Linked DNA regions of Natronorubrum tibetense GA33. Each later gene encodes a partner of the first gene's protein in a complex. Links are inferred from orthologs where the notes say so. Each region holds a gene or a part of one and is shown in the gene's direction. Other genes may lie near its edges.

The links.
Region 2: NATTI_RS0118910 (region 1) and NATTI_RS0101865 share a complex: the UniProt entries of both Methanocaldococcus jannaschii proteins name them as parts of the 50S ribosomal subunit. The link is inferred for Natronorubrum tibetense GA33 from one-to-one orthologs.
Region 3: NATTI_RS0118910 (region 1) and NATTI_RS0102120 share a complex: the UniProt entries of both Methanocaldococcus jannaschii proteins name them as parts of the 50S ribosomal subunit. The link is inferred for Natronorubrum tibetense GA33 from one-to-one orthologs.
Region 4: NATTI_RS0118910 (region 1) and rpl12p share a complex: the UniProt entries of both Methanocaldococcus jannaschii proteins name them as parts of the 50S ribosomal subunit. The link is inferred for Natronorubrum tibetense GA33 from one-to-one orthologs.
Region 5: NATTI_RS0118910 (region 1) and NATTI_RS0101870 share a complex: the UniProt entries of both Methanocaldococcus jannaschii proteins name them as parts of the 50S ribosomal subunit. The link is inferred for Natronorubrum tibetense GA33 from one-to-one orthologs.

What each region holds. Positions count from the first base shown.
Region 1 is NZ_KB913017.1:3,671,769-3,677,948, reverse strand. The notes cover bases 1,537-4,498. They hold NATTI_RS0118910 (50S ribosomal protein L23), read left to right. Parts: upstream 1,537-2,871; coding sequence 2,872-3,126; downstream 3,127-4,498. Other genes in these bases: NATTI_RS0118895 (50S ribosomal protein L22), read left to right, coding at 4,278-4,498; NATTI_RS0118900 (30S ribosomal protein S19), read left to right, coding at 3,848-4,270; NATTI_RS0118905 (50S ribosomal protein L2), read left to right, coding at 3,129-3,851; rpl4p (50S ribosomal protein L4), read left to right, coding at 2,123-2,875; NATTI_RS0118920 (50S ribosomal protein L3), read left to right, coding at 1,537-2,119. Also shown: NATTI_RS0118925 (putative RNA uridine N3 methyltransferase), read left to right, coding at 223-1,095; more of NATTI_RS0118920, read left to right, coding at 1,100-1,536; more of NATTI_RS0118895, read left to right, coding at 4,499-4,757; NATTI_RS0118890 (30S ribosomal protein S3), read left to right, coding at 4,757-5,728; rpmC (50S ribosomal protein L29), read left to right, coding at 5,728-5,940; NATTI_RS0118880 (ribonuclease P protein component 1), read left to right, coding at 5,948-6,180. UniProt on the Methanocaldococcus jannaschii protein: Binds to 23S rRNA. One of the proteins that surrounds the polypeptide exit tunnel on the outside of the ribosome.
Region 2 is NZ_KB913017.1:355,840-358,765, reverse strand. It holds NATTI_RS0101865 (50S ribosomal protein L10), read left to right. Parts: upstream 1-903; coding sequence 904-1,950; downstream 1,951-2,926. Other genes in the region: NATTI_RS0101855 (DUF429 domain-containing protein), read left to right, coding at 2,456-2,926; rpl12p (50S ribosomal protein P1), read left to right, coding at 1,972-2,316; NATTI_RS0101870 (50S ribosomal protein L1), read left to right, coding at 270-902; NATTI_RS0101875 (hypothetical protein), read right to left, coding at 1-46. UniProt on the Methanocaldococcus jannaschii protein: Forms part of the ribosomal stalk, playing a central role in the interaction of the ribosome with GTP-bound translation factors.
Region 3 is NZ_KB913017.1:402,223-408,158, reverse strand. The notes cover bases 1,702-4,419. They hold NATTI_RS0102120 (50S ribosomal protein L37ae), read left to right. Parts: upstream 1,702-2,787; coding sequence 2,788-3,051; downstream 3,052-4,419. Other genes in these bases: NATTI_RS0102100 (DUF3194 domain-containing protein), read left to right, coding at 3,970-4,224; NATTI_RS0102105 (prefoldin subunit beta), read left to right, coding at 3,568-3,969; NATTI_RS0102110 (KEOPS complex subunit Pcc1), read left to right, coding at 3,210-3,473; NATTI_RS0102115 (DNA-directed RNA polymerase subunit P), read left to right, coding at 3,066-3,200; NATTI_RS0102125 (hypothetical protein), read left to right, coding at 2,536-2,748. Also shown: NATTI_RS0102145 (hypothetical protein), read right to left, coding at 1-90; NATTI_RS0102140 (zinc ribbon domain-containing protein), read left to right, coding at 229-672; 5'/3'-nucleotidase SurE, read left to right, coding at 760-1,602; more of NATTI_RS0102130, read left to right, coding at 1,671-1,701; GTPase HflX, read left to right, coding at 4,550-5,878. UniProt on the Methanocaldococcus jannaschii protein: Binds to the 23S rRNA.
Region 4 is NZ_KB913017.1:351,905-358,114, reverse strand. What follows is about bases 1-2,992. They hold rpl12p (50S ribosomal protein P1), read left to right. Parts: upstream 1-1,320; coding sequence 1,321-1,665; downstream 1,666-2,992. Other genes in these bases: NATTI_RS0101850 (amino acid permease), read right to left, coding at 2,617-2,992; NATTI_RS0101855 (DUF429 domain-containing protein), read left to right, coding at 1,805-2,557; NATTI_RS0101865 (50S ribosomal protein L10), read left to right, coding at 253-1,299; NATTI_RS0101870 (50S ribosomal protein L1), read left to right, coding at 1-251. Outside these bases: more of NATTI_RS0101850, read right to left, coding at 2,993-5,028; NATTI_RS0101845 (hypothetical protein), read right to left, coding at 5,553-6,140. UniProt on the Methanocaldococcus jannaschii protein: Forms part of the ribosomal stalk, playing a central role in the interaction of the ribosome with GTP-bound translation factors.
Region 5 is NZ_KB913017.1:356,681-362,823, reverse strand. What follows is about bases 3,219-6,143. They hold NATTI_RS0101870 (50S ribosomal protein L1), read left to right. Parts: upstream 3,219-4,327; coding sequence 4,328-4,960; downstream 4,961-6,143. Other genes in these bases: rpl12p (50S ribosomal protein P1), read left to right, coding at 6,030-6,143; NATTI_RS0101865 (50S ribosomal protein L10), read left to right, coding at 4,962-6,008; NATTI_RS0101875 (hypothetical protein), read right to left, coding at 3,499-4,104; NATTI_RS0101880 (DUF7475 family protein), read right to left, coding at 3,219-3,419. In the rest of the region: NATTI_RS0101900 (DUF7344 domain-containing protein), read right to left, coding at 1-289; NATTI_RS0101895 (helix-turn-helix domain-containing protein), read right to left, coding at 378-1,037; NATTI_RS0101890 (zinc-dependent alcohol dehydrogenase), read right to left, coding at 1,096-2,127; NATTI_RS0101885 (CDP-alcohol phosphatidyltransferase family protein), read right to left, coding at 2,292-3,050; more of NATTI_RS0101880, read right to left, coding at 3,054-3,218. UniProt on the Methanocaldococcus jannaschii protein: Probably involved in E site tRNA release. Binds directly to 23S rRNA. Protein L1 is also a translational repressor protein, it controls the translation of its operon by binding to its mRNA.

The sequences.
Region 1 (6,180 bases):
CCGACTGCCTGCTGTCGGTTCTCGAGTCCCCGCACCCGCCCTAACAAACCCGTTTTTCCGGAAATCGATCACGCATCTATCACTTCGACAGAGTGTGTGGCTGTAACACACGAATTCGCGGGTGTGAGCCGTTCACAGCCGGGATCGAATCCGCTACCCTTTTAAGACATTACCGGCAACACATCGCTACAGTCTAGTGACGCGGCGCCGAAGCGTTTCGGCATGACCGTCAGCATACTCGTCCCGTCGTCGCTCACCCGTGAAGCCGAGGACAAACGCGAGGCAACTCGCAAACTCGGATACGTCGCCCGCGCGGCGACGATCTTCCGGGCCGATCGCCTAATCGTCTATCCCGACCGGGATGGCGAAACCGGGCGATTCGACGGCGGGTTCGTAAGCACCGTCTTGCGGTACGCCGCAACGCCGCCATACCTCCGCAACGAGGCATGGGGGATGCGGGACGAACTGGAGTATGCGGGCATCCTGCCGCCGCTCCGCGCCATGTCACAGACCGGCTCCGAATCTGACGGTTCGGGGTCGTCAAGACAAGGAATCGTGACCGAGGTCGGACCTGAAGGGCGCGTCCGGGTCAATTGCGGCTTGCAACACCCGATCTCCCTCAACGTTCCTCCGAAAATGGAGGTCGAAGAGGGGGAGCGCGTGACCGTCAGGATCTCTTCGCGACGACCGGTCCGGGCGAAACTCGTCGACGATCCCCTTCCGGGATTGTCGGTCGAGCGGACGGACCTCTCCGCAGCACTCGGCCGTGAGGACGCCGGCGTCCGTATCGCAGCTTCCCGGTTCGGTGAGAATCTCACCGTCGGGCGGCTCGAGACGTTGGCCGGACGCGTCGAACGGGACGGGATGACCGTCGCGTTCGGGGCGCCCGAACGAGGGCTGCCGGACATCCTCGACATCGAGGCTTCCGCTGTCGCCCCCGCGGATGGAACGGGCGACGCGGACGACGGAGTCGAACCCACTGCCGATCCGGGGTTCGACCTCTGGCTAAATACGGTTCCGGACCAGGGAAGCGAGGTCGTGCGAACGGAGGAGGCTCTGTTCGCCTCGCTCGCTCCCCTCTCACTGAGAGAGTGATAGAATGCCACAAGCAAATTCACCACGCAAAGGCTCACTCGGGTTCGGCCCACGACAGCGTGCGACCAGCGAGGTCCCACGCTTTAACTCGTGGCCGGACGACGACGGACAGCCAACGCTCCAGGGATTCGCGGGCTACAAGGCCGGCATGACCCACGTCGTTATGGTCGACGATAAAGCGAACTCGCCGACCGAGGGGATGGAACAGACCGTCCCCGTAACGATCGTGGAGACGCCGCCGATGCGCGCGGTCGCACTACGAGCGTACGAAGCAACGCCATACGGCATGAAGCCGGTCACCGAGGTCTGGACCGACGAGTTCGTTACCGAACTCGATCGCGTCCTCGACGTCCCCGGTGATGACTACGACGCCGACGCCGCCGAAGACGAGCTTCGGGGCTACCTCGAAGAAGGACGCGTCGACGACGTTCGCGTTATCACGCATACGGTTCCAGGGAGCATTCCCTCGATGCCGAAGAAGAAACCGGACGTGATGGAGACGCGAGTCGGCGGCGGCTCCGTCGAGGATCGCGTCGACTTCGCCCTCGAGACCGTCGCAGACGGCGGCGAGCACGTCATGAACGACGTGTTCCGCGCGGGCGAGTACGTCGACGCGAGCGGTGTCACGAAAGGGAAAGGGACCCAGGGCCCCGTCAAACGCTGGGGCGTCCAGAAACGAAAGGGCAAGCACGCCCGGCAGGGATGGCGGCGCCGCATCGGGAACCTCGGTCCGTGGAACCCGTCCCGTGTTCGGTCGACGGTCCCACAGCAGGGACAGACCGGTTACCACCAGCGGACGGAACTGAACAAACGCCTCGTCGATATCGGCGACGGCGCAGACGCGACGGTCGACGGTGGCTTCGTCAACTACGGCGAAGTCGACGGACCGCACGCGCTGATCAAGGGCTCGCTCCCCGGGCCGAACAAGCGCCTCGTGCGCTTCCGCCCGGCGATCCGACCCGGAGACCAGCCGCGCCTCGATCCCGAGGTACGCTACGTCTCCACCGCATCTAACCAGGGATAACACATGGAAGCAACAGTACGAGACCTGGACGGCGACGACGCGGGCTCGATCGAGCTCCCGGCGGTCTTCGAGACCACTTACCGCCCGGACCTGATCGCCCGCGCCGTTCGCGTCGCCCAGGCAAACCGAAAACAGGCCTACGGTGCCGACGAGTTCGCGGGCATGCGAACGCCCGCGGAATCGTTCGGTAGCGGTCGCGGGATGGCTCACGTTCCACGTCAGGACGGCCGCGCACGACGCGTCCCCCAGGCGATCAAAGGACGGAAGTCACACCCACCGAAGGCCGAGAAGGACCAGTCCGACTCGATCAACACGAAAGCGAAAAAACTCGCCGTCCGTAGCGCCATCGCGGCGACGACGGACGCCGACCTGGTCGCCGAGCGCGGCCACCAGTTCGACGACGACGCGGAGATTCCCGTCGTCGTGAGCGACGAGTTCGAAGACCTCCAGAAGACGAAGGAAGTCGTCTCGTTCCTCGAGGCCGCCGGTCTCGCGGACGACATCGAACGCGCCGACGAAGGTCGGAGCGTCCGATCCGGACAGGGGAAAGCCCGTGGCCGGAAGTACAAGACGCCGACGTCGATTCTGTTCGTCACCGCCAGTGAGTCCGGCCCGTCCCGTGCGGCCCGGAACCTCGCTGGTGCCGACGTGACGACGGCTGCGGAGGTCAACGCCGAAGAGCTCGCACCCGGCGCACAGCCGGGTCGACTGACCGTCTGGACCGAGAGCGCACTCGAGGAGGTGGCAGACCGATGAGTTCGATCATCGAGCACCCCCTCGTGACCGAGAAGGCCATGAACGACATGGACTTCGAGAACAAGCTCCAGTTCATCTGCAACCCCGACGCCACCAAACCCGAAATTCGGGATGTCGTCGAGGAGCGGTTCGACGTCGGCGTCGCTGACATCAACACGCAAGTGACGATGAAAGGCAAAAAGAAAGCGATCATCAAACTCTCCGAGGACGACGACGCACAGGAAGTCGCCTCGCGAATCGGGGTGTTCTGAAGATGGGACGACGTATTCAGGGACAACGACGCGGTCGCGGTGGCCCGACGTTCCGTGCCCCGTCACACCGCTACAAGGCGAAGCTCGACCACAAGAAACAGGAGGACGACGACCTCGTCCGCGGAACGGTCGTGGATATCGAACACGACCCGGCGCGATCCGCGCCGATCGCCGCCGTCGAATTCGACGACGGCGACCAGCGACTCATCCTCGCACCTGAGGGCATCTCCGTCGGCGAGGAGATTCAGGTCGGCGTCTCCGCGGAGATCAAGCCGGGCAACACGCTCCCGCTCGCGGAGATCCCCGAAGGAATTCCGGTCTGTAACGTCGAGGCGAACCAGGGCGACGGCGGTCGATTCGCCCGGGCCTCCGGCGTCAACGCGGATCTGGTCACCCACGACCGCAACGCTGCGGTCGTCCAGCTTCCCAGCGGTGAGGTCAAACGCCTCGATCCACAGTGCCGTGCCACCGTCGGCGTCGTCGCCGGCGGCGGTCGAACGGAGAAACCGTTCGTCAAAGCCGGGAACAAGTATCACAAGATGAAGGCACGGGGGACGAAATACCCTCGCGTCCGTGGTGTCGCGATGAACGCCGTCGACCACCCGTTCGGTGGCGGTGGCCGACAGCACCCGGGCAAACCCAAGTCCGTCTCGCGGGATGCCCCGCCGGGACGGAAGGTTGGTGACATTTCCTCGCGCCGTACCGGCCGAGGTGGAAACAAATGAGTCAGGAGTACCGAACCGGCCGCGAAGGTGAGTTCACCTACCGCGGTCACACGCTCGAGGAGTTGCAGGATCTGGACATCGACGAAGTCGCAGAACTGCTGCCCGCTCGAAAGCGGCGAAGTATCGAACGCGGCCTCTCAGTCGAGAAGCAGAAGCTGCTCGAGAAGGCCCGCGAGAAAGAAGAAGAGGAGACGGCGAACGCGCCGATCCGAACGCACCTGCGGGATATGCCGATCCTGCCGGAGTTCGTTGGCTTGACCTTCGAGGTCTACAACGGACAGTCGTTCGAGCGCGTCCGCGTCGAGCCCGAGATGATCGGACACTATCTCGGCGAGTTCCAGCTGACCCGCAACTCCGTCGAACACGGACAGGCAGGGATCGGTGCGACTCGCTCCTCGAAGTTCGTCCCACTGAAGTGATCATCGTATGGGAATCAACTACTCAGTCGACGCCGACCCGGACAAGACCGCGAAAGCGATGCTTCGGGAGCGTCACATGAGCAACAAGCACAGCAAGGAGGTCGCTCGCGAACTGAAGGGCCGAACCGTCGCGGACGCACAGGCCTTCCTTCAGGACGTCATCGACGAAGAGCAGTCCGTTCCGTTCAAGTCCCACAACACCGGTGCGGGTCACCGCTCCGACATCGACGGCTGGGACGCAGGAAAGTACCCCGAGAAGGTTTCGGGCGAGTTCCTCGACCTGCTCGAGAACGTCGCGGCGAACGCTGACCACCAGGGCTTCGACGGCGAATCGATGGAGATCGTCCACATCGCCGCCCACAAGGTCGGCGAATCGGTCGGTCGCAAGCCCCGCGCGATGGGGCGTGCCTCGGCCTGGAACACGCCGGAGGTCGACGTCGAGATCGTCGTCGAGGAAGTCGACGAAGAAACGGAGGACGATAACTAATGGCTGACGAACACCAATTCATCGAAAACGGCCTTCAGCGGTCCCAGATCGACGAGTTCTTCCAGGAAGAGCTCGGCCGCGCGGGCTACGGTGGTATGGACGTCGCCAAGACGCCGATGGGTACGCAGATCGTCCTCAAGGCCGAAAAGCCCGGGATGGTCATCGGCAAAGGTGGCGAGAACATCCGGAAGGTCACGACGGCCTTAGAGGAGAAGTTCAACCTCGAGGACCCACAGATCGACGTCCAAGAGGTCGACGAACCCGACCTCAACGCACGGATCGTCGCAGACCGACTGGCTAACGCACTCGAGCGTGGCTGGTACTTCCGGAAGGCCGGTCACACGACGATCGACCGAATCATGGATGCTGGCGCGCTTGGCGCCGAGATCGTCCTCTCCGGAAAGGTCACCGGTGCCCGCTCGCGCGTTGAGAAGTTCAACCGCGGCTACATCAAGCACAACGGCGAACCCGCCGAAGAGGTCGTCGACCACGGTCAGGGCGTCGCAGTGATGAAACTCGGTACCATCGGGGTCGACGTCAAGATCATCCCGCCGGGAGCCGAACTGCCCGACGACTTCGGTGTCCACGAAGATATGGACCCCGCAGAGATCGTTCCCGACGCCGTCGAGGCCAACGAGGCCGCAGGTGTCGAGGAACTGCTTGAGGGTGAGCCCGAGGAGGCCGAGGCCGCCGACGAAGGCGCCGAAGCCCCTGCCGAGGATGCCGTCGAACCCGAGCCCGAACTCGAGGAAGAAGACGTCGAGGAGGTCATCGAAGCGGAAGTCGAGGCCGACGAGGAAGACGTCGACATTCCCGACGAATCCCCGATCGAGGAAGACCTCGACGAACTCGAGGAGGACGTCGAAGCCGAGGCTGAGGAACTCGTCGCGGAGATGGACGAGGAGGAAGCCGAGGCCGACGAAGCGGATGTCGAGGACGCGGATGACGCAGACGAGGGAGGTGACGCCTGATGGCGATCCTCCACGTCGCAGAGGTTCGCGACATGACCCCCGCGGAACGCACAGAGGAACTCGAGGAACTCGAGACGGAGCTGCTGAACCAGAAGTCCGTCCTCGCCGCCGGTGGTGCCCCGGAGAATCCGGGCCGCATCGGCGAACTGAGCCGGACGATCGCTCGGGTCAAGACGATCCAGCGAGAAGAAGGCGACCTGGACGACGAGTAATACAACAATGGCACTGACACCCGAGACCCTGCCCCGACACGAACTCAACGGGCTTCCCGTGAGAGTCGTCGAGAGCGACGACGCTTCGCGGGTTGGCCTCGAGGGACGCGTCGTCATCGAGACGACGAACACCCTCTCGATAGAAGTTCGGGACGACGGCGAGTCTCGGGTGTTGATGGTGCCGAAGTCGGGCTCGACGTTCGAGTTCGCGATCACAGATGAAGCCGCCGGGGACGAGAA
Region 2 (2,926 bases), 3.3 Mb from region 1 along the record:
ACTCAAGTACCGCCCCATTGACACCATATAAACCTACTGGCCCCATGTACGAACGGTATACTCTCATCTCCAATAGTGTTTTCGATCAATGGTAATTGATTTTGGCCGCGAAAAGAACTCGAGGTGCGGTCCGTTCCGACGGCCGTGGCGGAGCGTACGGAAGCCAGTTCGACGGGTTTAAGTTTGCCATGGCATTTCGTTCAAGGGAGACAGGCATTGCCTGTTTCACTGACCCGTAGGAGCACTCCTGCGTACTACGGAGGTGAACGATGGCAGATTCGGATATAGAAACAGCAGTCGCGCGCGCACTCGACGAGGCACCCGATCGGAACTTTACCGAGACGGTTGACCTCGCGATCAATCTGCGCGATCTCGACCTAAACGAACCGTCGAATCGAGTTGACGAGTCTATCGTCCTGCCGTCCGGAACCGGCCAGGAAACCCGTATCGTCGTTATCGCCGAGGGGGAAACCGCTGTCCGCGCCGAAGAGGCAGCGGACGAGGTTCTCTCGGAGGACGACGTGGCCGATCTGGACGACGACGAAGCCAAAGATATGGCGGACGAGACGGACTTCTTCATCGCCGAAGAGGCGATGATGCAAGATATCGCCCGGTACCTGGGTACCATTCTCGGTCCCCGAGGGAAGATGCCGGACCCGCTCGGCCCCGACGACGACGTCGTCGAGACCGTCAACAGACTCAAGAACACCGTGCAGCTTCGCTCCCGGGACCGACGAACGTTCCACACGCTCGTCGGGGCCGAGGACATGGATGCCGAAGACATCGCGGACAACATCGACGTCATCCTGCGACGCCTGCACGCCGACCTCGAGAAAGGTCCACAGAACATCGATGGCGTCTACGTAAAGACGACGATGGGACCGTCTCAGGAGGTAGTCTAACATGAGCGCACAGGCTGAACGCAAGACCGAGAACCTTCCACAGTGGAAGAAAGAAGAGGTCGACGACCTCGCCGAACTCATCGAGAGCTACGAGAGCGTCGGCATCGTCGGTATCACCGGCATTCCGAGCAAACAGCTCCAGGACATGCGTCGCGACCTGCACGGCACCGCCGAGTTGCGCGTCAGCCGCAACACGCTGCAGGTCCACGCGCTGGAAGACGCCGGACTCGACGAACTCGTCTCTCACATCGAGGGACAGGTCGGTCTCGTCGGCACGAACGACAACCCATTTACCCTCTACAAGGAGCTCGAGGCGTCGAAGACGCCGGCACCGATTAACGAGGGAGAGGTCGCCCCGAACGACATCGTCGTCCCCGAGGGCGACACCGGTGTCGATCCGGGTCCGTTCGTCGGCGAGCTACAGAGCATCGGCGCGAACGCGCGCATCGAGGACGGTTCGATTCAGGTCATGGAGGACTCGACGGTCTTAGAGGCCGGCGAAGAAGTCTCCGCGGACCTCTCGAACGTCCTCAACGAACTCGGGATCGAGCCCAAGGAGGTCGGTCTTGACCTTCGCGCCGTCGTCGCCGACGGCGTGCTGTTCGACCCCGAGGACCTCGACATCGACGTCGAGGCCTACGAGAGCGACGTGGCGACGGCCGCCGCTCGCGCTCGGAACCTCTCGATCAACGCGAGCTACCCGACCGAGGCAACCGCACCGACGCTCATCTCGAAGGCGACGGGCGAGGCCAAGAGCCTCGGCCTGCACGCCGCGATCGAGGACGAAGACCTGATGCCCGACCTCGTCTCCAAGGCCGACGCACAGCTGCGTGCGCTCGCGGCCCAGATCGACGACGAGGACGCCCTGCCCGAGGAGCTGCAGGGTGTCGAAGCGCCCGCCGCCGAGCCGGCAGCGGACGCTGAGGACGGCGACGACGAATCGGCAGACGAAGACACTGATGCTGAGGCCGACGCCGCCGAAGACGACGATGACGATGACGACGATGACGCTGGCGGCGGCGAAGGACTCGGCGCAATGTTCGGCTAATCACAACTGGAGGATACAACAATGGAATACGTTTACGCTGCACTCATCCTGAACGAAGCGGACGAAGAGCTCAACGAAGACAACCTGACGAACGTACTCGACGCTGCCGGCGTCGACGTCGAAGAATCCCGAGTCAAGGCGCTCGTCGCCGCACTCGAGGACGTCGACATCGACGAGGCAGTCTCCGAGGCTGCCGTCGCACCCGCTGCCGGAGCCGCCGCAGGCGGCGCCGCAGCCGGTGAGGCCGCAGGCGACGACGAGGACGAAGAGGTCGAAGAGACCAGCGACGTCCCGGACACGACGGACGACGACGAGGACGAGGACGACGACGCCGGCGGCGAGGGCCTCGGCGAACTCTTCGGCTAAGTCGCGACGCGACGATTTCGACCGATCCCGATTTTTCTTGGTCGCAGTGTTCGAACAGCGACTGCGCCGTTCCGCCCGCTCTGTCCCGGAGGACAACGCCGTTGCCAAAACCTAACGGCCGGCCGTTCGAGTCTCCGGTATGAGCCGATACGTGGGACTCGACTGGGGCGGTTCCGGCTGGATTGCCGTGATCGTCGACGACGACTGTGAGGGAGAGCACCAGTTCACCGCTGCGTTCTATCCATCGATCCTGAACGCGTGGCGGGCGAACCGTCTCGCCGAGCGGATCCTCGTGGATATCCCGATCGGGCTGGCCGAGGAGACTCGACGACAGTGTGACGAGGCCGCCCGACTGGTACTCGGCGAGAGCCGAAGCAGCGTCTTCTACACCCCTGTTCGTGACGCCGTCTACGAAGATGAGTACGAGACGGCGGGCGACAGGAACGAGGCGGCGACCGGGAATCGCATCTCCACGCAGGCCTACCACATCTGCCCGGCGATCCGGGAAGTCGACGGCTTGCTCCGCGAACTCGAGGACCCTCGAGAGACCGTTCGAGAATCTCATCCCGAGGTGTGTTTCGCCGCGCTCGCCGGCGAGTCGGGGCTCCCG
Region 3 (5,936 bases), 3.3 Mb from region 1 along the record:
GCCGTCGGTCGCGTCGATTTCGATGCCGATTCCCGGATACGTCTGTGCGACCAGTAGCCCGGCCAGTACGGATTGTGTCGGTTCTATCACGAATGCTGAGGATCCGCCGCAACCAAATAAACGGCCCTATCGATCCTCTCGGGTGTCCGGACGTGGACCGCCACACCGTTTTCGTGCTGCGTCGTCCGCGCTGATAGGCTTTTGTTCGCTCGAGTCCTCGCATCTCCCATGAGAAGCACTCGGCTGCAACGCCAGATCGACGACCTCGTCGCCCAGGGCTGGAAGATCGAGGACGAGGACCGCGACCGCGTCGTGATGGTCGATCGGGAGTTCGGTTCGGTCGGCTCGCACATCCTCGTCGCGATACTGACCGTCTGGTGGACGATGGGGATCGGCAACGTCCTCTGGGGAGCGTACAACTACGTCTCGAACTCGAGGCGACAGGTTCTCTGGGAGGAGACGACGGGTTGTCCGTCCTGCGGGGCGGACGTCTCGGTCGACGCGGCGTACTGTCGTTCCTGCGGCGAGGATCTCGAGGCTCGAATGGATCGGGCAGCGGGTGCTGGAGACACGATGCCCTGTCCGGAGTGTGACGCGGTCGTCGCCGAAGGCTCGCGATACTGTCGCTCCTGCGGGACGAAGTTGGCGGACGCGATGGGAACCGCGAGCTGATACGACGCTGGGGACCGCGAGCCGACGCCGACGCGGCGGAGCGCGCCGAATAGGTACTCGTATCCAGCCCGAATCCGAAGTTAGGGTATGGACCAGGACGACGGACCGGAAATTCTCCTGACGAACGACGACGGGATTGACGCGCCGGGTATCAGAGCCCTGTACGACGCGCTCTCCGAGGTCGGCTCGGTCACCGTCATCGCACCCGACCGCAACCAGAGCGCCGTCGGTCGGTCGCTGTCGTACGGACGGACGGCGACGGACGCCGACGATCCGGAGCTGACGACGAGCATGGCCGATGGGCTGTTCACCTCGCCGGTTCCCCACGCCGACCACGAACTCGGCTACGCCGTCCGCGGGACGCCCTGTGACTGCGCCATCGTCGGCGTCAACGCGCTCGACCCCGAACCCGATATCGTCGTTTCGGGCTGCAACAAGGGGGCGAACCTCGGGGCCTACGTCTTCTCGCGCTCGGGGACCGTCAGCGCCGCGATGGAGGCTGCCTTTCTCGGGACGCCCTCGATCGCGATCTCGATGGACACGCTGGGCATCGAGCGCGACCTCGAGCCCGCGGACTTCGAACGCGCGGGCGAGATCGCGGCGAAACTCGCGAGCGGCGCGCCCGGCACGGGGCTGTTCGACCGCGTGGACTACCTGAACGTCAACGTCCCACGGCCCGACGTGGCGTCCGACGGCTTCGCGCTCACTCGACCGACCGAGGTCTACGAGATGGACGCCACCGTCGAGGACGGCGGCTTCCAGTTGACCAACCGCCTCTGGCAGCAGATGGCCAATCGGGACATCCCCGATCCCGATGATACGGACCGCCACGCTGTACTCGAGGGAGAGGTCTCGATCTCCCCGATGCGGGTTCCCTACGACATCGTGGAGACGCCGGAGGTTCGGACGATCCTCGAGAAGTTGCTGTAGCGCCCGGTGTTCCCGAGCGACGCGATCGAAAACACCGTCATTTTACACGCGTCCCTCGAACCACGGCTATGGAGTGTCGCCACTGCGCCTCGCCGCTCGAGAAACCCGGCGATTTCTGTCTAGTCTGCCGGGAGCAAAATACCGCGGCGATCGTTCTCGAGGCGGGGCGAGAACGGACGACACTGACGATGCTTGCAGACGACGGCGACGAGGACACGGAGTCGGCGAGCGAACCTTCCGATCCGGTACTGGGTGAGACGACGATTACGACGACGCCCGAGGAGGGCGAAAACGAGGTCGTCGAGCTACGAAATTTCGCGGGGCTGATCGGCGACGAAATCCGCCGCAAGCGCCCCGAGGAGGTCTACGCCGGCGGCGAACGGGCGGTGATTCAGGCCGTCCGCGAGGATATCCACCACCCGTTCTACCGCGTCGCGGACGACGACCCCGTCGAGGCGGTCCTCGAACGTCGCGGCAAACCCGCACTCGACGTCGTCGAGACGCCGCCAGCCGACAAGATCGGGGGCAGTCACACCACGCTCATCGGCGGCCGTACGGGCATGCGGGCGATCCACACCGTCGCGGATCACCCCCACGTCAAGAAGGTCATCCCGGGACCCATCGACGCTGGCGGGAAGGGCTCCCAGTCGGGATTGCGGGCGAAAGTCACCCGCGCCGACGACGGCGGTAACGTTCGCATGCTCCTCCGAGACGGCTCGAGCGTACAGGAAAACCGAGTCGTGACGACGGCTCGAGACCGAGAGATGGGCGAACGGATCCGTGAGGATCTGAACGACGTGCTGTCCAACGCGGAGTTCCAGTAGCCGTCCGTCGACTACTGTCGTACAAGAACTGTCACGACCTCGTGGAAGTGACACTGGCTGCTGGTTGTCAGGCCCTTTTCCGACCGGGAGTAATGAGATATAATTAGCCATGCTCGAACGACCCGACGCCGTCCTGGCTGCGATTCCGCTGCTCGCCATGAGTGGACTCGCCCTCCGTACGGTCATCGCGGTGACGGGTGCCGGAACGGGGCTCCTCGCCGCACCATTAGCGCCCGTCGGCTACCTCGCGGCGCTCGCGCTGGTCTTTCGGGAGTTGCTCACCGGTCCGGTCGCCGAACAGGCGGAGAACGGATCGGCGTAACTCAACAGGTTTAAGAATCCGCTGACGATAGCTACCACCATGTCTGATAAAGGAGATGTCGGGAGTGCAGGCCGCTTCGGCGCGCGCTACGGTCGCGTCGCCCGACGTCGCGTCAGCGAGATCGAAGACGACATGAACAGCGCCCAGGTCGACGGCGACGACGTCAAGCGCGTCGGAACCGGTATCTGGAAGAACGAAGAGACCGGTGAGGTTTTCACCGGCGGTGCCTACCGTCCCGAGACCCCTGCCGGCCGAACCGTCAAGCGCTCGATCCGCGCTGCACTCGCCGAAGACGGCGAATAATCCCATTACCCTGTATGAGTTACAAGTGCTCCCGCTGTAAACGCGACGTCCAGATCGACGAGTACGGTGGCGTCCGCTGTCCGTACTGCGGCCACCGCGTGCTCCTGAAAGAGCGCAGCCGCGACGTCAAGGAAGTCGGCGTCAACTAACGACCGCGCGTGTCTTCTCACGATGCGACTCTCGAGTTCGACTACGAGACCGCGTCTCGCGCCGCGCTCGTTGCCGAGAGCGTCGCCCGCGAGATCGGCGAGATCGACGACGACCGCTCGCGTACGACGATCGAGCGCGACGGCGCGACCGTTCGAGTCGACGTCGTGGCCGCGGACGTGATCGCCCTCCGAGCCGCGCTCAACACCTGGTTCACGCTGGTCGACGTCGCCGAACGAACGGCCGAACTCGGCGATTCGGTACTCGAGTCGTAGCAGTAGCCGGCTTTCGTCTATTGATTCTCGCCGTCGGACCCGCTCGCCGACGACAAAGCTTGGCTTTATCAGTGCGGAGGGCGACGGTCGAGATATGCAAGGCAATCTCCCACCGGAAGCACAGGAGAAAATCGAACAACTGCAGGACCTTCAGGAGACGGCCCAGACCGTCGCCATGCAGAAACAGGAGGCCGAATCGAGCCTTTCCGAGGCCGAGAACGCCCTCGACGAACTCGAGAACATCGACGAGGAAACCGGCATGTACCGAAAGGTCGGCGAACTCCTCGTCGAGACCGAGTACGACGCGGCCGAGGAAGACCTGCAGGACAAGGTCGACTCCCTCGAGATCCGCCTCGAGACCCTCGAGAAGCAGGAAGACCGAGTCCAGGAGCAGTTCGAGAGCCTTCAGGACGAACTCGAGGAGCTCCTCGGCGGCGCGGGCGGCGGCATGGGCGGCCCAGCAGGCCCAGGCGGTCCGGGCGCAGGCGGCGCATAAATGTCGACCGGCGAGCCGACTGACGACGAGGTCGTCCAGACGGCCTCCGACGCTGCGGAAGGCTACGTCTTCTCGCAGTACAAGCAGTCCGCGGTGCGCGACCTCGACGTCACCGTCACCTTCGAGGAGGGCGTCCTCGAGGTCGACGTCTATCTGAACGCACCCGAGACCGAGGACGGACCCGACGCCGAACAGGTGGCGGACGACGCCGCGCTCACCGCGCGTGAGGCGGTCGACGAACTGTTCGGCGAGTAACGCTCTCGGCTGCAGTTTTTGCGGGGCCGTCACCGATTCGAACGAGAGTTGCTACACCAGGGATCACGTCGTCGGGTAGCTGTCCTCACGCTCACCGTGATGCCAGCCACAACTAATTTGTAGCTGACGGAGTATGTTCGATGTAGGCCGATGGAGACCTGTTCTTCCCACTGAGCCGGGTCCGCTTGACCGACGTGTCGCCGACGGAATCGACGAGTTGCGACGCGCGTGAGCAGCCGGTTCGTATTCGTTCTGATGACCCCTGACCCCGTAGCGGCGGGGCTCGGCACCGATCGCAAACAGTGATGAACACAACACCACCACTATGTCACGAAATCGCAGCACAGGACGTCGTACAGTCGTCGCGAACCGATCGACAACCACCCCCGTAGAGACCCGCGAGATACGGGCCCTCACCCGTGCCGCCGGCGACGAGGTCGTCGCCGAACTAACCCAGACCGGCCCGGCGGATTCCGGAACGTACCTCGGGCGTGGCAAAGTCGACGAACTCGCCGAAACCGTCGCCAGCCACGACGCCCAGTGTGTGGTCGTCGACGGCGAACTGACGCCGAGTCAGCACCACACCCTCGAGTCACTGTTGCCCGACGAAACGGTCGTCATCGACAGATATCGGCTCGTACTCGATATTTTTGAGGAGCAGGCCGGCACGCGACGCGCACAACTGCAGGTCGAACTGGCACAGCTCAGATACGACCTGCCACGGATCATCGAGTCCGCGGACGAAGGCGCACTGAACAAACAAACCGAGAAGGGGTCGCCCGTCTACGACGTTCGCGACCGGATCGACCGTCTCGAAGGCAAACTCGCCGACCTCCCGAACCCGGCCGAACAGTTCCGCGAACGCCGCCGCGATGAAGGGTTCGATCTCGTCACGATCGCGGGCTACACGAACGCCGGCAAATCGACCCTGCTGCATCGGCTCGCCGACGACCTCTCGCTCGAGCAATCGCGGACCGACGACGATTCGAACCCGGATAGCTCGGACAAGAACGCCACCGCAGCGATCGAAAATCGGTTGTTCAAGACGCTCGAGACGACGACTCGGCGGGCGACAATCAGCGGTCGACCCGTGCTCGCGACGGATACGGTCGGCTTCGTCGACGACCTGCCCCACGACCTCGTCGAGTCGTTCAGTTCGACGCTTTCGGAGGCCGCGACGGCGGACGTTGTCGTTCTCGTCGCCGACGCGAGCGATCCGCTCGAGCGGTTTCGCCGACGGCTCGAGGTGTCCGACGAGGTGCTCTCCGCGCAGAACATTGCGGACGAGCGGATCGTCCCCGTGTTGAACAAGGTCGATCAGCTCTCGGCGAACGAGCGAGAGTGCCGGCTCGAGATTGCCTCGGAATCGCTGTCCCCATCGACACCGGAGCCGATTCCGGTGAGCGTGCTCGAAGGGACGAACCTCGAAGCGCTTCGGACGGCGATTCGGGATCGGCTCCCCGAGGAATCCGCGACGATACGAATGCCCAACTGCGACGAGGCGATGGCGCTCGTCTCGCGGGCCTACGATCGGACGTCCGTGGAGACAGTCGACTACGAGGGAGCCGAGGTACGACTCGAGTGTCGTGGTCGACCGTCGGTGCTTACGCAGCTCCGACGTCGGGCCAGGGAACTCGAGACGGCTCGATCGTAGCGACCCTGCACTCGCAACGCGGGGTGAGCGCGGACACCGACGCGAGACACCGTTTTCA
Region 4 (6,210 bases), 3.3 Mb from region 1 along the record:
CGGACCCGCTCGGCCCCGACGACGACGTCGTCGAGACCGTCAACAGACTCAAGAACACCGTGCAGCTTCGCTCCCGGGACCGACGAACGTTCCACACGCTCGTCGGGGCCGAGGACATGGATGCCGAAGACATCGCGGACAACATCGACGTCATCCTGCGACGCCTGCACGCCGACCTCGAGAAAGGTCCACAGAACATCGATGGCGTCTACGTAAAGACGACGATGGGACCGTCTCAGGAGGTAGTCTAACATGAGCGCACAGGCTGAACGCAAGACCGAGAACCTTCCACAGTGGAAGAAAGAAGAGGTCGACGACCTCGCCGAACTCATCGAGAGCTACGAGAGCGTCGGCATCGTCGGTATCACCGGCATTCCGAGCAAACAGCTCCAGGACATGCGTCGCGACCTGCACGGCACCGCCGAGTTGCGCGTCAGCCGCAACACGCTGCAGGTCCACGCGCTGGAAGACGCCGGACTCGACGAACTCGTCTCTCACATCGAGGGACAGGTCGGTCTCGTCGGCACGAACGACAACCCATTTACCCTCTACAAGGAGCTCGAGGCGTCGAAGACGCCGGCACCGATTAACGAGGGAGAGGTCGCCCCGAACGACATCGTCGTCCCCGAGGGCGACACCGGTGTCGATCCGGGTCCGTTCGTCGGCGAGCTACAGAGCATCGGCGCGAACGCGCGCATCGAGGACGGTTCGATTCAGGTCATGGAGGACTCGACGGTCTTAGAGGCCGGCGAAGAAGTCTCCGCGGACCTCTCGAACGTCCTCAACGAACTCGGGATCGAGCCCAAGGAGGTCGGTCTTGACCTTCGCGCCGTCGTCGCCGACGGCGTGCTGTTCGACCCCGAGGACCTCGACATCGACGTCGAGGCCTACGAGAGCGACGTGGCGACGGCCGCCGCTCGCGCTCGGAACCTCTCGATCAACGCGAGCTACCCGACCGAGGCAACCGCACCGACGCTCATCTCGAAGGCGACGGGCGAGGCCAAGAGCCTCGGCCTGCACGCCGCGATCGAGGACGAAGACCTGATGCCCGACCTCGTCTCCAAGGCCGACGCACAGCTGCGTGCGCTCGCGGCCCAGATCGACGACGAGGACGCCCTGCCCGAGGAGCTGCAGGGTGTCGAAGCGCCCGCCGCCGAGCCGGCAGCGGACGCTGAGGACGGCGACGACGAATCGGCAGACGAAGACACTGATGCTGAGGCCGACGCCGCCGAAGACGACGATGACGATGACGACGATGACGCTGGCGGCGGCGAAGGACTCGGCGCAATGTTCGGCTAATCACAACTGGAGGATACAACAATGGAATACGTTTACGCTGCACTCATCCTGAACGAAGCGGACGAAGAGCTCAACGAAGACAACCTGACGAACGTACTCGACGCTGCCGGCGTCGACGTCGAAGAATCCCGAGTCAAGGCGCTCGTCGCCGCACTCGAGGACGTCGACATCGACGAGGCAGTCTCCGAGGCTGCCGTCGCACCCGCTGCCGGAGCCGCCGCAGGCGGCGCCGCAGCCGGTGAGGCCGCAGGCGACGACGAGGACGAAGAGGTCGAAGAGACCAGCGACGTCCCGGACACGACGGACGACGACGAGGACGAGGACGACGACGCCGGCGGCGAGGGCCTCGGCGAACTCTTCGGCTAAGTCGCGACGCGACGATTTCGACCGATCCCGATTTTTCTTGGTCGCAGTGTTCGAACAGCGACTGCGCCGTTCCGCCCGCTCTGTCCCGGAGGACAACGCCGTTGCCAAAACCTAACGGCCGGCCGTTCGAGTCTCCGGTATGAGCCGATACGTGGGACTCGACTGGGGCGGTTCCGGCTGGATTGCCGTGATCGTCGACGACGACTGTGAGGGAGAGCACCAGTTCACCGCTGCGTTCTATCCATCGATCCTGAACGCGTGGCGGGCGAACCGTCTCGCCGAGCGGATCCTCGTGGATATCCCGATCGGGCTGGCCGAGGAGACTCGACGACAGTGTGACGAGGCCGCCCGACTGGTACTCGGCGAGAGCCGAAGCAGCGTCTTCTACACCCCTGTTCGTGACGCCGTCTACGAAGATGAGTACGAGACGGCGGGCGACAGGAACGAGGCGGCGACCGGGAATCGCATCTCCACGCAGGCCTACCACATCTGCCCGGCGATCCGGGAAGTCGACGGCTTGCTCCGCGAACTCGAGGACCCTCGAGAGACCGTTCGAGAATCTCATCCCGAGGTGTGTTTCGCCGCGCTCGCCGGCGAGTCGGGGCTCCCGGGGAAGGCAACCGAGGAGGGTCTCGAGCGTCGACGCGAGTTGCTCGAGGCGAGAGTTGATGACGCGCTCGACCTCGAATCGTTTGAGCGCGAGTACATCGACGACCGGCCGGTCCACGCCCGTCGGCTCCGAGCGGGGAATCGGGACGATCTGCTCGACGCGTTCGTCCTCGCCGTGACGGCCCGCGGCGAGACGGTTTCGTTGCCGTGTGACCCGCCAACCGATCGCTACGACCTACCGATGGAGATCGTCGCACCGGCGGACGTTCGGTCGGTCGCGTAGCCGATAGAGGGCGCTGTTGGAGAGGTGTGAGGCGGGCGACGGCGTACCAGTGGCATCACCTAGCCGAACAGGTGATCCATCACCAGCCGTTTGAGGACCCCATCTTTTCGGCCCTCTCGAGTCTGGACCATCACCGCGGTGCAGTCGACGGAGTCGACCAGTCGGTTCCCCGGGCGACCGAGCAGTCGTCCGCTGATACCGGTTCGATCGACGCCAGTAACGAGCAGATCGGCCGATTCGGCGAACCGGGCCAGTCCCCGAATCTCGTCGTCGGCCTCGACGATCGTCGACCGGGCCGGGACGGTACAGATCGAGATCAGTTCGTTGTGGTAGTCCTCGATCGTCCGACGCTGTGTCTCCGGCGGCGCTGCCGGGATTGCCTGTAGGAGATTGATCTCCGCGCCGGTCTCCTCGGCGATCGCGTCGGCGATGAGGAGTTTCAGCGGATCGAAAGCGCCGCGATTGGCGACGACTGCGATCTCGTCGGCACCGTCGAAACCACAGTCTTCGACCAGCATGACATCACACGGGGCGTTCTCGAGGATCCACTCAACGTCGCTGCCGAACAGCCGACTGTGAAACTCCGCAACCGCTCGCTCGAGCACGATGAGATCGTAGCCCTCGTAGGTAGCAAAGTCGACGATTGCGCGTTTGTGGTCTTCGCTATCGATCTCGCGGTACTCGATATTGGTTTCGGGGTCCGTGCTGACCGTGTCCGCCTCGGATGCCGCGGAATCAGTTCCGGTGGTCTTCGTCCCAGATGACGCGGAATCGGTCCCAGTGGTGGCCGTCTCGGACGGCTCGAGATCGACGCCGCCGGAGGTACGGGTCGGCGGATCGATCGCGTGCTCAGGGAGCCACGATGGTGCGTTCTCGGGATCCGATGGGACCCACTCGGGAGCCTCTCGGTCGATCACAGCGGGGTGACTCTCGCTGAAGACTCGGTGGGGGACGTCGAGAAAATCGACGACCGAGACGACGGTCGACCGAACCCGACCCAGATCCGTCGCCATCCGGAGCATGTCCCGTTTCGCCTCTACAGATGTCGTTTCCGTGGTCGCCACGAGGACGTCGTACTCGGCGTCGCTCTCGAAGCTTTCGCGAGTTCGTGCGAGCGCGGACTCGCCGATGTTCCGTCGGACCGCGTCACGGGCTGCTCCTTCGCGGTCGACACGCTTGCGAGCGTACAGATAGTAGTAGACGATCGACACGGCCGCGATGGTGACTGCGCCAGCAAAGGGCACTGTCCCGACCTGGGTGAGCACGGCGAGTCCGCTGGCCATCCCGAACAGTTGCAGCCAGGGGTATAGCGGGGCCACGAACACGGGATCGTACTCCTCGACAGCGCCCTCTCGGAACCCGACAACTGCCAGGTTCACCAGGATAAACACGATGATCTGGAACGCGCTCCCGAACTTCGCGACCTGGTCGATCGGCAGGAACGTGATCATCAGGACGATCATTGCTCCGGAGAGTGAGATTGCGAGGACGGGCGTATTGTACCGGGCGCTGATCGTCTCGAACTGGGGTGGCGCGAGTCCGTCCCGCGCCATGGCGAACGGGAAGCGAGACGCCGACAGGAGCCCGGCGTTCGCCGTCGAGGCGAGGGCCAGTAGTGCGGCGACGACGACGGCAGTCACGCCGATCGTCCCCAGCGTCGCCTCCGCGGCCAGCGCCATAATCGGTCCTTCGCCGTCGGACTCGAGTTGGCCGCCGTCGATCGCAGCCTGGACATCGACGACGCCGATCGCGACGTAGACGATCATGACGTACAGCGCCGTCGTGATCAGCAGCGAGCCGATCATCGCCCGCGGAATCGTCGTTCCTGGATTCTTGATTTCTTCGGCGACGGCGGCGATCTTGATCACTCCCGCATAGGAGATGAACACGAGCGCGGTCGCCACGAAGAACCCGCCGCTGCCGACGTCGAATGCGCCGGTAAGCCGTTCGGAGCCGACATTTGAGACGCCACCGGCGATGAAATACCCCATCACGAGGATCATCAGTCCAACGATGGCGAACTGCAGCTTTCCGGTGCTGCTCGTACTCACGACGTTGATGATGGTGAAAAACACGGCGAGAGCGATCGCCAGCGGGAGAATGTAGCTGGCCAGTTCCGGTGCGACGAACACGAGATACGGCACGCCGCCGATCAGTGCGAGCGCACCCTTGAACGACAGCATGAACCAGTTGCCGACGCCGGCTATCGTCCCGAGCAGCGGCCCCATACCGCGCTCGACGTAGACGTACGACCCCCCGTCTTCCGGCATCGCCGTCGCCATCTCAGAAGCGCTGAGTGCTGCCGGGAGAACGAGAATCCCGGCGACGAGGAAGGCTCCGACGACGGCCGGTCCATCGACGGTTACGTAGGCGACGCCGGGGAGGATGAAGATCCCCGAACCGACCATCGCACCGATCGCGATGGCCATCGTGGAAAACAGCCCGAGATCACGGTTGAGTCCAGTTGGCATAATCTGTTGGGACACCTCCGATCGAGGTGGTGAATCGGACGCGATTCGTCATCGACCGAACGTACTCCAGCTAGGGAACCAACCGATAAACCGCTCGTTCCTTACTATGTCACTGCGCTCAGATATCGGTCTTCGAAACCGGCCAGAGGAACAGTTACAACCGAACTTGGCGGCGTCGGCCCCAGCCAGTACAAATGAGAGGGACGGAAAGCGGATGATATAGTAGCCACTGGACGTCAGTGCACACCCGACCGCATGACGGCCGCGCGGTTCTCACTCACTCCGTTCGCTCGCGGGTCACTGCGTTCCCCGTCTGCTCACGGCGCTGTGCGCCCGTTCGCATGGTCCGCGGGATCTCTGATCCCGCGCTACTCGTTTTGCCGCGGTTCTTGCTCACTCCGGTCGCTCCGAACCGCGTACGCTCCGAACCGCGGTAGTGCGATCGGTGTGTAAACCGTTCCAGTTGTTACTATCGGTCGACGATCGACGTGTGCTGGGTAGCGAATTCGTATTCGAACCGACTGTTACTCGAGCGATTCGGCGACGCTTCCCATCACGAAGACGGTAATCGCACAACAGAACGCGATTGCGCTGGCCGTAACCACGGTGAGAGCGATGTCGGGGCCCGGATGATAGGGATGGATACCCGTAGCGACGAGGGTATCGATCATATCGACGCCCGCGTGGCCGACCCCCGACAGGAGGAGCGTCGCAGCGACGCCGAGCGAGCCCGTAATAAAGCCGATACCCGAGAACATGCCCTCGAGGCCGACGAGTGACCAGGCCTGGTCTTCGGAGATTTCGTCGAGCCGGTCCCTGTAGACCGCGATCGCGACGAGACCGAAACTCGCAACGAGCAGACAGCCGACGCTGAGCAGCGTGAGGATGGTAAACCCGACTCGCGAACTTGCTGGGTCGAGACCAACATAGGCCTCTCTGACCGTCATCGGGAGGAAGTACATCAGCGGGAGCATCGCCGAGGCCGCAAACAGGAGGTAGCTACAGCCGCGGACCTTCTGTGGAATCGACCACCGACTCAGCAGCCCGCGTCGCGCCCGCAGGAGTTCGTACTCCTTGCCCTCGAGAACGAGATTGGTGTACGTGTCGTCCATACCGTTCGGGCGGCCCAATGGCGGTTCCACTCATAGCTTTTTTGTATTGGTAACGTGGTACACTCTCTAC
Region 5 (6,143 bases), 3.3 Mb from region 1 along the record:
GTTCGCGCTCTCGATCCCACGTGACGACGCCCGCATCGGTGAGCGACGGGAGGTGAACGTGTGTGAGAAGCATCCGGAGGTCGTGTTGGTGCTCGCTCGTTACGGCTTCGGCGGACTCCCCGTGTTCGATCGCGGCGAGTTCGAGGGCTAACCGGTCCACTGACACCGGATCCTGATTGGTCAGGAGGTACTGGAGGGCGTTCCGTCTGATCGCGTTCGACAGTACCGAGTAAAACGAATCGAGGAATTCGGGTGTTCCGACCTGCTCGAGACGAAGTTGTTCGACCATAGCAGAGACTAGAGTATGACTACCAAAGCATGAACTCATGACTGCTCATGCCCTTTATGTAGTACTCAGGGGTTCCTGACTGTCAGTGTTATTGGTTTCGTGAATTGGGGCGGTTCAACGCGTCGTGGAGGACTTTGTCCGCGCCGCGGCGAATCCGCTCGGAGAGCGCCTGCACCGAGAGATCAAGCTCGGCGGCGAGTTCGTTGTACTCGACGTCTCGAGGGACTTTGAAATAGCCGCGTTCGACGGCGAGCGAGAGCGCTTCGTACTGCGCGTCGGTGAGACCGAAGTCCGTCTCGTTCGAGTTCACGTCCCCCATCGAGGAGACGCGGGTGAGCTGGTAGTTGATGTCGTTCTTTCGGCAGTACTCGTTGAACTGGGCGAGCCCGGAGTGATCTTCGAATCGGATCCGGAACAGCCACTCGTCGTCGCTGTGGGCCTCGAGAATCGTCGCATCAGTTTCCGTGATGCCGGCGATCAGCTGTTCGGCCGGATCCTCCCACTCGATCTTGTACAGCGCCCGGTCGTCGTACTCGTCGAGTACGGTGATCGATTTGACGTTCGGGCTCTCGTCCATCGCGACCTCGAACTCCTTCAGATCGGTTCCGTACCCCCAGATGTACGGCATCACTCGCTTGTCGGCTGGGACGACGCGCTCGATTTCGACCGACAGGCCGGGATACTCGGCGATGATTTGTCCCAAGAGAAACTCGTCGGCCTGAATCGAAATCTCGGCGATGATAGCCATGTGACGTGTAGTCGGCCCAGCATAGTAACGACTGGGGGTGACTCGACTTCGAACGCGGCTACTCGTAGGTCAACAGCACCTGTATCGCGTCGTCGGGACGCTTTTCAAGCAGTTCGTACGCCTCCGCAGCGTCCTCGAGCGGCACGTCGTGCGTGAGGAGTTCGGAGACCTCGAGTCGCTCCAGCCACTCCCAGGTGAGCTCGTGGCGCCGTTGGCGGGACCACCGCCCGGAGAGGCGCGGATCGATTGTGCTCACCTGACTGCTCCGGATCTCGATGCGGTCGCGGTGAAAGCGGCCGCCGAGATCGAGCGTCGCTGGCTTCGTCCCGTACCACGAACCGACGATCACGCGCCCGTCGAAGCCCGTCGTCGCGATGGCGTCGTCCAGGGCGTCGGGATCGCCCGAGAGTTCGTAGGTCAGGTCCGCTCGGTCGCCGGTGACCTCCCGAAACGCGTCGGGGAACTCGTCCGCCGCCGGATCGACCGCGTGATCCGCGCCGAACCGCTCGGCACACCGCCGCCGCTTCTCGTCGGGTTCGACCGCCACGAGCGCCTCGAGCGGTGTGCGAGCGAGCAGGGCCGTCGTCAACAGGCCGACGGTTCCCTGTCCGAAGACGGCGGCCCGCTCGCCGAAGAGCGGAGCACCGTCGAGCAGGAAGGTGACGGCCGTCTCGAGGTTCGCAAAGAGCGTCGCTTCCCGCGGCGAGATGCCGTCTGGGACCGGAAGGAGCGTCTCGGGGTCGGCGAGAAAACGGCTTTCGTGAGCGTTGTACGCGAAGACGGTCCGGCCGAGCCACTCCGCCGAAACGCTCGCGCCGACGGCGGCGACCTCGCCAACCGCGGCGTAGCCGTACCGGAGGGGAAAGGAGAAATCGCCGTCGAGTGCCTCGAGTTCCTCGTCGGCCGGCAGCTCAGTCGGGGCCTCACCGCGGTAGAGCAGCCCCTCCGTGCCTGCACTGATCGCCGACGCGATGGTCCGAACGCGGACCTCTTCGGGGCCGGGATCCGGGAGAGGACGGGACCTGACGTCGACGGTTCTCGGACCAGTGAAATAGAGTGAGCGCACCCTCGAGTCGGCCTCCGGATGCACGCGGGGTGTGTCGGGGTCGGTCACGCTGGCGCGACGTTCCACGGGCCGACACTTGGTCGTTTGTACCGACAGCGTGAGTATGGTATCCGTACGCCCGAGACGAACCGTCCCGGTCGGACGACCGACCGGTGTAAGAGAGCGTTTCGACACCCCCTTTCGGACGGCTACGGCTCGAGACGTCCGGACACGGCGAGCCAGTCCCAGCAGAAGTTCGCTAGAAACGGAACCAGTACGACCACGGCGAACGCACGCGTAACGGTGTTCTCGAGGACCGGTACCAATGCGAGCCAGATCGCGAGCATCGCGAGCGCCCCGAGGAGCCGACGAAATCGATTCGGCGGGAGGTCGGAGACGGGGCGGCCGCGGCGAGTTCGCCACCACCGGCCGACGACGAACAGGTACCGCGCAGCGCCGACGGCGAGGAAGACGGGCGGGAGTGTGCCGTCGACGACGGCGACGACCGTCCCCACGAGCACGACGAGCGCGTCGATCTCGATATCGAGGCGCGCTCCGATATCGGTGACGCTGTCGGTCGCCCGGGCGAGCGCCCCGTCGACCGCGTCCAGTGCCGCTGCGAGGGCGAACAGCGCGGCAGGCACCCACGAAACGATCCCCGTTTCGGCTGGCGATCCCGCGACCACGAAGCCGGCGAGCACTGCGACGGCCGCGCCTCGAGTTACCGTCACCCACGTCGCGAGCGTGACGGGGTGGCGTCCGCGCTCGCCGACGACGACGCAGAAGAGCGCCGACTCGAGGCCCACCACCAGACCGACTGCGGCCAGAAAACCGGCGGACGGGCCGGCGGGCCATCCGATCTGGAGTGCGACGAGCGCGAGGCAGATCATCGCCGCATTGCCGGCGGTGACGTGACCCCACTGCGGGAGCGTTCGTCGTCGGACGGCCAGCGTCGAGTCGTCAGTCATCGATCACTCACGGCGGTAGAGCACCACCAGGACGACGATCAGTAGGAGCTGTGCGACTTTGTCGACGACGCCTGCGGCCGTGAGATCGCCGGGACCGGCTGGCTGGTTGACGGTGTACCAGAGGATCACCTGCCCGGCGGTAAAGGGGATTCCGAGGAGGTAGACGAGCCGCCGGCGGTAGTCCAGGAGGACGAGTGCGACCCCGAGCACGAAGCCGGCGGTCGCGACGAGGAAGGCAACGCCCATCCGATGGGGGAGAAATCCGATTCCGAGCACCAGGTGGACGGCGGCGGTCACGAGCGCTAACGCGATGGCAACCCAGTGGAGCGTCGAGACTGACTCGAGAGCGGATCGGCCGCTGGGTGCCATACGCTCGGTCTCTATCTGCGTCGAAAAACGCCTTGCGCCGAATCGCTCGAGTATCGTGTGCCTAACCGGGGCGGAGAGCCTAGATCTTGTTCGCGGGCGGGACGGTTCGCTCGCTGGGGTGGGTCGAGCCACCGGCGCCTCGCATGACGCGGATGGCGCTACCGGTTCCGAGCGAGCCGGCGAAAAGGATCGCAGCGACGGTGGCGAGCATGGAGAGACCGACCAAGCCGCTGAGTAGGCTCCCGACGACGACGCCGATCCACAGCTGGTCCCAACCGAACCGCGCGGCAATCGACTGGCCAATTGCGACGAAGCCGGCGATTGCCAGTACGGGGACAGTCGTCAGACCGACGGCGACCAACACGATACCGAAGAACGTCCCGAGACTCGTTCCGATGATCAGATAGCCTGTGCTCACGACGGCGCTGATAACCAGGAGGCTCGGCGCGCCGATACAGATCGAGATCACCGGACTCCGACGGCACTTCGTCACCGTTTGCGGGCCGAAGCTCTGGAGCAATCCGAGGGCAACCATCGCGACAACGAGCGTTACACCGAAGTGAACCCCCGCCCGCTCCAGTGCGCTCAGCGCCTGATACGTCTCGAGTCCGATATCGACCGTGGCGAAACGGCCGATTGACTCAAGTACCGCCCCATTGACACCATATAAACCTACTGGCCCCATGTACGAACGGTATACTCTCATCTCCAATAGTGTTTTCGATCAATGGTAATTGATTTTGGCCGCGAAAAGAACTCGAGGTGCGGTCCGTTCCGACGGCCGTGGCGGAGCGTACGGAAGCCAGTTCGACGGGTTTAAGTTTGCCATGGCATTTCGTTCAAGGGAGACAGGCATTGCCTGTTTCACTGACCCGTAGGAGCACTCCTGCGTACTACGGAGGTGAACGATGGCAGATTCGGATATAGAAACAGCAGTCGCGCGCGCACTCGACGAGGCACCCGATCGGAACTTTACCGAGACGGTTGACCTCGCGATCAATCTGCGCGATCTCGACCTAAACGAACCGTCGAATCGAGTTGACGAGTCTATCGTCCTGCCGTCCGGAACCGGCCAGGAAACCCGTATCGTCGTTATCGCCGAGGGGGAAACCGCTGTCCGCGCCGAAGAGGCAGCGGACGAGGTTCTCTCGGAGGACGACGTGGCCGATCTGGACGACGACGAAGCCAAAGATATGGCGGACGAGACGGACTTCTTCATCGCCGAAGAGGCGATGATGCAAGATATCGCCCGGTACCTGGGTACCATTCTCGGTCCCCGAGGGAAGATGCCGGACCCGCTCGGCCCCGACGACGACGTCGTCGAGACCGTCAACAGACTCAAGAACACCGTGCAGCTTCGCTCCCGGGACCGACGAACGTTCCACACGCTCGTCGGGGCCGAGGACATGGATGCCGAAGACATCGCGGACAACATCGACGTCATCCTGCGACGCCTGCACGCCGACCTCGAGAAAGGTCCACAGAACATCGATGGCGTCTACGTAAAGACGACGATGGGACCGTCTCAGGAGGTAGTCTAACATGAGCGCACAGGCTGAACGCAAGACCGAGAACCTTCCACAGTGGAAGAAAGAAGAGGTCGACGACCTCGCCGAACTCATCGAGAGCTACGAGAGCGTCGGCATCGTCGGTATCACCGGCATTCCGAGCAAACAGCTCCAGGACATGCGTCGCGACCTGCACGGCACCGCCGAGTTGCGCGTCAGCCGCAACACGCTGCAGGTCCACGCGCTGGAAGACGCCGGACTCGACGAACTCGTCTCTCACATCGAGGGACAGGTCGGTCTCGTCGGCACGAACGACAACCCATTTACCCTCTACAAGGAGCTCGAGGCGTCGAAGACGCCGGCACCGATTAACGAGGGAGAGGTCGCCCCGAACGACATCGTCGTCCCCGAGGGCGACACCGGTGTCGATCCGGGTCCGTTCGTCGGCGAGCTACAGAGCATCGGCGCGAACGCGCGCATCGAGGACGGTTCGATTCAGGTCATGGAGGACTCGACGGTCTTAGAGGCCGGCGAAGAAGTCTCCGCGGACCTCTCGAACGTCCTCAACGAACTCGGGATCGAGCCCAAGGAGGTCGGTCTTGACCTTCGCGCCGTCGTCGCCGACGGCGTGCTGTTCGACCCCGAGGACCTCGACATCGACGTCGAGGCCTACGAGAGCGACGTGGCGACGGCCGCCGCTCGCGCTCGGAACCTCTCGATCAACGCGAGCTACCCGACCGAGGCAACCGCACCGACGCTCATCTCGAAGGCGACGGGCGAGGCCAAGAGCCTCGGCCTGCACGCCGCGATCGAGGACGAAGACCTGATGCCCGACCTCGTCTCCAAGGCCGACGCACAGCTGCGTGCGCTCGCGGCCCAGATCGACGACGAGGACGCCCTGCCCGAGGAGCTGCAGGGTGTCGAAGCGCCCGCCGCCGAGCCGGCAGCGGACGCTGAGGACGGCGACGACGAATCGGCAGACGAAGACACTGATGCTGAGGCCGACGCCGCCGAAGACGACGATGACGATGACGACGATGACGCTGGCGGCGGCGAAGGACTCGGCGCAATGTTCGGCTAATCACAACTGGAGGATACAACAATGGAATACGTTTACGCTGCACTCATCCTGAACGAAGCGGACGAAGAGCTCAACGAAGACAACCTGACGAACGTACTCGACGCTGCCGGCGTCGACGTCGAAGAATCCCGAGTC